DNA from 3 places in the Ottowia oryzae genome. Region 3 is predicted to be linked to each of the others. Evidence: predicted binding sites of a transcription regulator. Region 3 holds the regulator's gene; each other region holds the start of a gene.

Region 1 (3,272 bases), 130 kb from region 3:
CATCCTGACCAACGTCGCAGAAGGCGGATGAGCCCAATCGCACGCTCTGCCACGCGCCCGCCAGCTCGGCCGAAGCGCGCACGCCCTGGCCTGCGACTTCGGTGACATCGCGCACCGGTACGGCAATGGGCGCGCCGCCCAGGTCAATCTGCGCTTCGGCGGCACGCACCAGCGCGCGCGACACCGGGTGCAGGCTGCCTTTGGCCAGTTGCGCCGCCAACACCATCACCTCCGTTTGCGCAGCCCCTTCGCGCAGGCGGATGTGCTTCAAGACAAATGCGTCGCGCGTGAGGGTGCCGGTCTTGTCGAAGACCAGGGTATCCACCTCGGCCAGCGTTTCCAGCCCCTGCAGGCGGCGCACCAGCACGCCGTTGCGCGCCAGCGCCCCAGCGCTGGCCAGCATGGCCGCAGGCGTCGCCAACGACAAAGCGCAGGGGCACGTCACCACCAGAATCGCGACGGCGATCATCAGCGCATGGCCCGGATCGCTGGGCCACCAGTAGGCACAGGCCACCGCCGCTGCCACCAGCACCAGCACCAGAAACGGCTTGGCCATGCGGTCCGCCAGCTGCGCCAGTTGCGGTTTGCTGACGGAAGCCTGTTCCATCAACGACACGATCTGCGCATACCGCGTGTCGCCGCCGATGCGCAAAACCTTCACTTCCACCGGGGCAGCCAGGTTGTGGCTGCCAGCAATCACCTGATCGCCGTCCCGGCGGGCCACGGGGGTGGATTCGCCGGTCAGCAGCGCCTCGTCCACCGAGGTATGGCCGCGCAACACCACGCCGTCGGCCGGAAAGGCCTCGCCCGGCAAGACCAGCAGCACGTCGCCCACGCGCACGCGCCGCGTCACCACGCGCTCCCATTCGCCGCTGGCAGAAAGCCGCTGAACGCTCTCGGGCAGGCGGTGCATCAATGCTTCGAGTGCGCCGGCCGTGCGGTCGCGCATGCGCAACTCCAGCCAGCGCCCGGTCAGCAGGAAAAAGACAAACATGGTGAGCGAGTCAAAGTACACCTCGCGCCCAAACAATCCACCCGGTTCGAACGTGCCCAGCGAGCTGACCACGAAGGAGATGCCCATGCCCAGCGCCACCGGCAAATCCATGCTGATCGAACGCTGGCGCAAATCACGCAACGCATTGGCAAAGAACGGCCGGCAAGAAAAAAGCACCACGGGCAGCGAAAGCACCCACTGCGCCCAGCGCAAGAGGTTGACCAGATCGGGGGCGATATCGCCCGGCGCGGCGAAGTACGTCGGCGCGGCGTACATCATGACCTGCATCATGCAGACACCGGCCACGCCCAGGCGCCAGAGCATCTTGCGGGTTTCGGCCTGGCGGCGCGCGCTGGCGAAGGCGTCGTGGGCGGGCAGCGGGCGGTAGCCTGTGCGCTGCACCGCGCGCATCCAGGCGGAAGGGCGCGTGCCCTGCTCGTCCCAGACGATGCGGCCGCGGTGGCTGGCCGCGCTGACATCGGCCTCCAGCACGCCGGGGGTGGCGCGCAGTGCCTGCTCGATGGTGCCGGCGCAGGCGGCGCAATGCATGCCTTCAAACACCACCGTCGATTCCCAGCGGCCAGGGCCGACGGGTTGCGCCGTGGCGGCCCCGCCGCTGGCCTGGGTGTCGCCCAGAGGGCGGCTGAATTCGAGCCACGTGTCGCGCTCGTCCAGCAGTGTGAAATCGTCCGGCGCCCGTGGCGCGGGCGACGCCAAGCCGCCCGCGGGAGCGTCAACCCGCGTCAGTGGAGGAACAATCGCACTGGCGCCCTGCATAACAGAAGCGACTCTAACCATGCCGCCCGCCGCCGGGCTTGACCTATGTCAAGCACAGCACCATCGTCAGGAGAGTATGGTTTCAGGCTGAGCGGCACTGTCGCGTGCCAAAGCAGGCCCAACCAAGGAAGAAAAACCATGTACCAACGCATTCTGGTGGCCACCGATGGCTCCAAGCTGTCCACCAAGGCCGTCAACAGCGCCATCGAACTGGCCGCGCTGGCCGGCGCCGAGTTGATCGCGCTGAAGGTGATTCCGCGCTACCCGCAAAGCTATTTCGAAGGCTCGGTGCCGCTGTCGGCCGAAGACGTGGCGCGGGTAGAACAGAAATGGAGTGACGACGGCCGCAGCGTGGTCGATGCGGTCAAGGCCGCGGGCGAGGCGCAGGGCGTGAAAGTGAAGGCGATCCTGGCCAAGTCGGACGTGGTGTCCGACGCGCTGATCGCCGCCGCCAAGAAGCACAAGGCCGATTTGATCGTAATGGCGTCGCACGGCCGCAAGGGCGTCAAACGCCTGCTGCTGGGCAGCGAAACCCAGCAGGTGCTGACCCATTCCGAAATCCCGGTGCTGGTGCTGCGCTGAGGGCCCGCCGCCCTTCGCTATGACAAACATAGCTGCCAGCGCTTGTAGGTAGGGCGCTGGCGGGCGATTTGACTTGCTTTTTTAAGCCAGCTGTTTCTGGATGGCTTGGCGCTGCACTGCGCCGCCCTTTGCCCTTTCCTCCGGTCTGCGATGAGACATGCGCTCCGCCGCCGTAGGTAAGCCGAAACGCGCGAAAGCCGCAGATTCACTGACAGGCACAGCCCCAAAACGCGAACGGCCAGCTATCTATTGCATAGCTGGCCGCGCTGATTGCGCCTAGGCTAGAGGCGCCAAAGACCAGGAAATTGGCGGTATCGCTCAGCGCGGAACCGCGCTGCCGATAGGGTCTTGCGTGGGGTCTGGGTTGCGCTCAGCCGGTGCCGGCTGGTACGACTGGCCCGTCAATGCCGCGGGCCGCACCGAAGCCGGTGCGGGCACGTAGCCAGCCAGCCCGTCGCGCAGGCCCATCTCCAGGCGGTCCACCCGCGCGTGCAGGTCGCGGTTGTGGTTCTCCACGGCTTGCACCAGGCGGGACACTTCGGCGTCCACCGGGCGGTCGCGCAGGCCCATTTCAGCGCGGTCCACACGCGACAGCATTTCGCGCGTCTGCATTGCCACCGAGTCGGTCAGGCGCGTCATTTCCTTGTCCAGATGCGCGCGCAGATCGGTAAAGCGCGATGCCTCGGCCTTGTCGGCCAGCTCGCGCTGGGCGGCCAGTTCCTTGGCGTGGCGGCGCGTTTCCACCAGCACCGTACCCTGGGTGTAGGCAACCATGGCGACAAACACCACCGACAGCGCGGCCATCAGGCCCAGCAGCACCAGGCCGAGCGGCGCGCGAATTTCGGTGAAGCCCAGGTTCAGGTCGGTGGGCGTGTTCATGGCCGCCCAGTTCAGGCCGACGAAGGCCAAGACGGCAATG
Region 2 (3,272 bases), 110 kb from region 3:
TATCGACTTTGGCGGCCGCCGCTTCAAGCTGCCAGCCGTGCCGTCCAACATGAAGACGGTGGTGGATGAATCCATCTGCCAATGGCTGGCGGCCAACGGCTACTTTTATGTGATGCACCGTTTCGACATCGACAACGTGGCCTTCGTGCGCGACATGCAGGCGCGCGGGCTGTTCGCGTCGATCTCGCTGGGCGTGAAGGCGCCCGACTACGCCACGGTCGATACCCTGGCCGACGCCGGCCTGACGCCCGAATACATCACCATCGACATCGCGCACGGCCATTCCGACACGGTGCGCGACATGATCTGGCACATCCGCAAGAAGCTGCCCAACGCCTTCATCATCGCGGGCAACGTGGCCACACCCGAAGCCGTGATCGACCTGGAAAACTGGGGCGCCGACGCCACCAAGGTGGGCGTGGGCCCGGGCAAGGTGTGCATCACCAAGCTGAAAACCGGCTTTGGCACGGGCGGCTGGCAGCTGTCGGCGCTGAAATGGTGCTCGCGCGTGGCGACCAAGCCCATCGTGGCCGACGGCGGCATCCGCAGCCATGGCGACATCGCCAAATCCATCCGCTTTGGCGCGACCATGGTGATGATCGGCTCGCTGTTCGCGGGGCATGAGGAATCGCCCGGCACCACGGTGGACGTGAATGGCGAGCGCTTCAAGGAATACTTCGGCTCGGCCAGCGACTTCAACAAAGGCGAGTACCGCCACGTGGAAGGCAAGAAGATCCTGGAACCGATCAAGGGCAAGCTGTCCGACACGCTGGTCGAGATGGAGCAGGACGTGCAAAGCTCGATCAGCTACGCCGGCGGCACCAAGCTGCTGGACATCCGCAAGGTGAACTACGTGATCCTGGGCGGCGACAACGCGGGCGAACACCTGCTGATGTAAGCGGCGGGGCCGACCCGCCAGCGCGCCGCGCCTGCGGGATCAGCGGCGCAGCGCGTTCAATGCGTTTTCGGCCTCCAGCGCTGGCTGCACCTGCGCCAGGCGCTATCTATATTGAAGCAAAAAAAGGGGCCCGAGGCCCCTTTTTTCTGCAGCGCTTGAGGCGCTTACTTGACTTGCAGCGTACCCTTCATCAGGGCAGCGTGGCCAGGGAAGGAGCAGAAGAAGCTGTACGCGTCGCCAGCTTTCAGCTTGGCCACGTCAAAGCTGGCCGTGGCGCTTTCGCCACCGCCGACCAGTTTCGTGGCGGCGATCACGCGGGGGTCTCCGCTCTTGACGTAGTTGTTGGCAGCGCCTGCGGCAATGCCGTCTTTCTCGACGGCTTCCATGTCAGCGGTCTTGGCGAGCACCCAGTTGTGGCCCATGGCGGTCTTCGGCAGTTTGCCCACGTGCTTGAGGGTCACCGTGAAGCTCTTGCACGACTTGGGCACGTCGATGCTCTTGGTGTTGAACTGCATTGCATCGTTGGCTTCGACCTGAACCGAGCAGTCGGCGGCGAACGCCGGCGCGGCCAGAACCAAAGAAGCAACGGCCATAGCGGCAAAACGGAACATGATGATGAAAACTCCTGAAAGCATCGGGCTGATGAGATGCAAAGGCAGCGCGCGCAACCCGCCCGGCGCTACTTGACCGCATCGTACGGCGGTTGCGCCATCAAGATATTGATGCGCGTCAATAGCGCTTCACCGTGGGTGGCGTGATGCGGCAGCGACGCACGGCGCGCCCTGCCCTGGCTCTTGGCCTAAGCACCGCAGGCCGCCAGGCCTGCACCCGGCGCCACCGTCAAGCCGTGCGCAAAAGCTGGCGCGCCAGCGTATTGAGGCGGTGGCCGCGCGTTGCCAGCGCGTCCAGGATGCTGAAGTGGTTCAGCCCCGGCAAGGCCTGCGCCTGCGGCACGCGGTCGCGCCCCCAGGCCTGCTGGATCAGCCTGTTCTGGCGCAGGTATTCGCCGCTTTCGTCCGCGCCCACCATTGCCACAAAACGCCCGTTGCCGCTGTAGGGCACGCGCGCCGGGCTGGCCTGCTGCACCTGTGCGGGCGACAGGCGCAAGGCTTCTTGCAGACTGGGCGTGCGCATCAACGGCTCCAGGTCGTACAGGCCCGACAGGCCGATGCCCCGCCGCACCGCGCCGCTGGGCATGCCCGCCTGAACCAGCGGCCACGCGCAGGCCATCATCATCGCGGCCATGGTGCCACCCGCCGAATGGCCGACGACCACCAGGCGCCGCCGGTCGGCCTTGAGCGCTCGCGCATGGCGCCACGCCCAAGCCACGGCCTGCGCCACGTCCATGGTGCTCTGCGGCACGCTGGCCTGCGGCGCCAGCGCGTAGTTGGGTACCACCACCGCCGCGCCCGCGTCGTGCAATTCGCCCGCCACGAAGCTGTGGAAGGACTTGTCCAGCGCCTTCCAGTAGCCGCCGTGCACAAAAACCACGAGCGGCGCGCCAGCCTGGCGGGCGGCGAATGCATCCAGGCGCTGGCGCGGGCCATCGCAGTAGGGCACGTCCAGCTGACACGGCAAGCTGCGTCGAACCATGGCCGACTGCGCGGCCCAGCGGGCGAAGTAATCCCCGTGATCAGGCACGCGCATGCGGTTGTTGTACATGCGTTCCAGCCATTGAATGTCTGGCAGTTCGCGGCGAATGGGTGCGGTAATGCGGGCCATGAGCACGCTATTGTCTCAAAACGCAAGCGCACCTCGGCAAGCCTGCTGTCGCCCCGGGCTGTGCGAACCTTTTAAGCCGAAACAGGCCCTGGCGCCTGCGCAGCCTGCGCTAGCAGCTATGAGTATCGGAGCGAAGCCCTTTTCCTTCGAAGCGGCAACGCCGACGGCACCAGGCGCTAACGTGCCTTCAACCGGCGTTGCCATCGGCAAGGCCCGGCACGGTGCAGCGCCCAGTTGGACTAGAATTCACCTCAACCTTGTGGGGGGGTAGCTCAGCTGGGAGAGCGCCGCGTTCGCAATGCGGAGGTCGGGAGTTCGATCCTCCTCCTCTCCACCACAGGTCTCGGCGAACACGCCGTTCTTCTGCAGTCGGCCAGCCGTTGCGCCGCCTTGCAAATGCCCGGCGCCCTGGGCTTTCGCCTCTCTCCTCCCCATCCTGCCTGCGCCACCAAGCTCTGCTGGCGCGCGGCGCGATAGCCGCAGCGCACACCCTGGTGCGGTACACGCTATCCTCCTCAGCGCCATGCCGTACACCCCCACTTTCACCCCCGAAACACTGACACGCGCCGACGTCGATGCCGCGCGAGGCCCTCAGGTGCTGGAATTCGGCACGAACTGGTGCGGTTGGTGCCGCGGCGCGCAGCCCCATATC
Region 3 (3,272 bases):
GGTGCCGGGCGGCCACAAAAACTTGGCCTGGCGCGCGCTGGAGCTCATCCTTTGGTATGCCATTGTCGGTGCCATCGGCATGGCGATGGAAAGGGCTCTGGGGCAGAACCAGGTGCAGGGCTGGGAGTTCTACGCCGTCACCGGCGCGCTGTTTCTGACCTTCGCATTCCCGGGGTTTGTCTACCGCTATCTGCTGCTCAAGGGGCGTTGAAATGCCTGACGGAAAGCTGCTGGAGCGCCGTCTTGACGGCCAAACGCTGGTGCAGGGCAATTTCCTCAAAGTCTGCCGCGACCAGGTCGAATTGCCCGATGGCGCGGTGACCACCCGCGAATACGTCGTACACCCCGGCGCCGTGATGATCGTGCCCTTGCTCGACGACGGGGCGGGCCCCCTGCGTCTGGTGATGGAAAGGCAGTTTCGTTACCCCGTCGGTCAGACCATCATTGAGTTTCCCGCAGGCAAGCTCGACCCGGGTGAAGCGGGCCTCGCTTGCGCACAGCGCGAACTGCGCGAAGAGACGGGCTACACCGCGGCGCAATGGGCTCGCGCCGGTGTGCTGCATCCCTTGGTTGCCTATTCCACAGAGTTCATCGAGATCTGGTTTGCGCGCGGCTTGACTGCGGGTGCCCGGCAGCTTGATGCCGGCGAGTTTCTGGATGTCTTCGCGGCCACGCTGGACGAGTTGCAGGGCTGGTGCCGCGACGGCACGGTGACGGACGCCAAGACCCTTATTGGCGCCTTGTGGCTACAGAACGTGCAAAGCGGCGCTTGGGCGCTGGACTGGCAACGGCCGCCATCGGCGTGAGATGAAGGTCCTGAATCTTCAATGCCAGCACGGCCACGGGTTCGAGGGCTGGTTTTCGTCCGAGGACGACTTCCAGCATCAGCTTTCCAGCGGGCTCTTGGCCTGCCCCATGTGCGGCGACCCCACGGTTACCAAGCTTCCCAGCGCGCCGCGGCTCAACCTGGGTGCGGCGGGCACGCGGCACGAGAGCGGCGAGCGCACACCGGAATCGGCTGGTGCGGCGACTGGGTCATCGGTGCAGCGCGAAGGGTCGGCCGACAACGTGGCGTCATTGCCTCCGCAGGTGCTGCAGGCGGCGTGGCTGCACGTGGTGCGGCGCGTGATGGCGAGCGCCGAGGACGTCGGTCAGCGCTTCGCCGAAGAGGCGCGGAAAATGCACTACGGTGAGTGCGAGGCGCGCGGTATCCGCGGGCATGCCACGCCGCAGCAGACGGAAGAGCTTTTGGACGAAGGCATCGCCGTCATGCCGCTGCCTGTGCCAGACGGCTTCAAAGACACTTTGCAATGATTTTGATAGCTGCCCGCGCTGATTGGGCGGGCGCTGGAGCCTGATAAAGCTTGAAATCGGGCGTTGGGGGATTCAGGCCGCAACCCACGCCGCCGTCGCCACGCTGACGACCAGGGCCAATCAGGCCCAGGAAGGCGTGTTGACGATAGCGCGCAGCGCATCGCTGCTCAGAATGCGCACGTGGCGCTGCTTCACTTCGACGATGCCTTCCTCGGCGAACTTCGAGAAGGTGCGGCTCACCGTCTCGAGCTTCAGGCCCAGGTAGCTGCCGATTTCTTCGCGCGTCATGCGCAGCACCAGCTCACTGGATGAGAACCCGCGCGCCTGCAGGCGCTGCACCAGGTTGAGCAGGAAGGCGGCCAGGCGCTCTTCCGCGCGCATGCTGCCCAGCAAAAGCATCACGCCATGGTGGCGGACGATTTCGCGGCTCATGATCCGGTGGACATGCGTCTGCAGGGCCGGCACGTCACGCGACAGATCTTCGATGCGGTCGTAAGGCATGACGCACACCTCGGCGTCTTCCAGCGCCACCGCATCGCACGTGTGGCGGTCGCCCACGATGCCGTCCAGGCCCATGATTTCGCCGGCCATCTGAAAGCCTGTGACCTGGTCGCGCCCACCCTCGGTGGTCACGCAGGTCTTGAAGAAGCCGACGCGGATGGCATAGAGCGCGCTGAACTTGTCGCCGTTCGAAAACAGGGCAGAGCCGCGCTTGATGCGGCGGCGCAGAGTTACCAATTCATCCAGCTTGCCCAGATCGCCGTCGGACAGGCCCATCGGCATGCACAACTCGCGAAGATTGCAGTTGGAGCAGGCGACTTTGATGGCTTGAGGGGTCATGCGGCCGGTGTCGGCGCGCGTGGAGGCGCTAAAGACATGTAACGTATTTTAATCGATGCTGCCCTCCCGACGAGGACAAAGGGTAAATCCGTGCGCGCCGCTCTTGGCCGGTGTTGATCCGCGTCAAGGCCGCGAGGGCGTGCGTCGGTCAAAGTAGCGGTTGTAACACCGCCTTTTCCTTTCAATCGCCGATTCGGCCGTCCATTCGCCCTCAATGTCCGCTATCACCACCGATCTGCTGACCCGGTTTGACGTGCCGGGGCCCCGCTACACGTCGTATCCCACGGCCGATCGATTCGTCGAGGCGTTCACCGCCGAGCAGTACGTTCAGGCGCTGGAGCAGCGCCGTGACGGCCCCGCCGCGCTGGCCCGGCCGCTCTCGCTTTACGTGCACATCCCGTTCTGCCAGTCGCTGTGCTACTACTGCGCCTGCAACAAGATCATCACGCGCCATCACGAGCGCAGCGCGCCATACCTGCGCTATCTGTCGCGCGAGATCGAGCTGCATGCGCGCCACCTGGGCGAAGGCCAGGCCGTCAGCCAGCTGCACCTGGGCGGCGGCACGCCCACGTTCTTCAGCGACGCCGAGTTGGCCGAACTGATGGGCGTGCTGCGCCGCCATTTCTCGCTGGTGCCTGGGGGCGAATACTCCATCGAGGTAGACCCGCGCACGGTGAACGCAGAGCGCCTGCAGGCCCTGGCGCAGCTGGGATTCAACCGCCTCAGCTTTGGCGTGCAGGACTTTGACCCGCAGGTGCAAAAGGCCGTGCACCGCGTGCAGCCCGCCGAGCAGGTGTTTGCCCTGGTGGAAGAGGCGCGCCGCATCGGCTTCGAATCCATCAACGTCGATCTGATCTACGGCCTGCCGCGCCAGACGCCGGAATCGTTCGACCGCACGCTGGCGCAGATGGCCCAGCTGCGCCCCGATCGCGTGGCCTTGTACGCCTACGCGCACTTGCCGGAGCGCTTCAAGCCGCAGCGCCGCATCCTGAGCGCCGACCTGCCCGGCGCCGCCAACAAGGTGACGATGCTCGCGCGTTCACTGGCTGCGCTGAAAGACGCGGGGTACGTCTACGTCGGCATGGACCATTTCGCCTTGCCCGACGACGCGCTGGCCG

What was found. Region 3 encodes FNR, which switches genes on or off when oxygen is low (the NO sensors DNR and NnrR bind a similar motif). Its sites were predicted from a motif close to TTGATNNNNATCAA; they were not measured.
Region 1: a site for FNR is predicted at 1,810-1,823, ahead of C6570_RS08995 (universal stress protein). Genes of this name have one in related genera too.
Region 2: a site for FNR is predicted at 1,618-1,631, ahead of azu (azurin). Genes of this name have one in related genera too.

What each region holds. Positions count from the first base shown of each region.
Region 1 is NZ_CP027666.1:1,933,616-1,936,887, reverse strand. It holds gene C6570_RS09000 (heavy metal translocating P-type ATPase) at 1-1,792, opposite strand, end outside; gene C6570_RS08995 (universal stress protein) at 1,910-2,353, shown strand; gene C6570_RS08990 (LapA family protein) at 2,672-3,272, opposite strand, start outside.
Region 2 is NZ_CP027666.1:1,958,099-1,961,370, reverse strand. It holds gene C6570_RS09135 (GMP reductase) at 1-898, shown strand, start outside; gene azu (azurin) at 1,063-1,509, opposite strand; gene C6570_RS09125 (alpha/beta hydrolase) at 1,739-2,620, opposite strand; tRNA gene C6570_RS09120 (tRNA-Ala) at 2,882-2,957, shown strand; gene C6570_RS09115 (thioredoxin family protein) at 3,144-3,272, shown strand, end outside.
Region 3 is NZ_CP027666.1:2,068,187-2,071,458, forward strand. It holds gene C6570_RS09620 (DUF2818 family protein) at 1-211, shown strand, start outside; gene C6570_RS09625 (NUDIX domain-containing protein) at 213-806, shown strand; gene C6570_RS09630 (DUF1178 family protein) at 808-1,314, shown strand; gene fnr (fumarate/nitrate reduction transcriptional regulator Fnr) at 1,435-2,154, opposite strand; gene hemN (oxygen-independent coproporphyrinogen III oxidase) at 2,369-3,272, shown strand, end outside.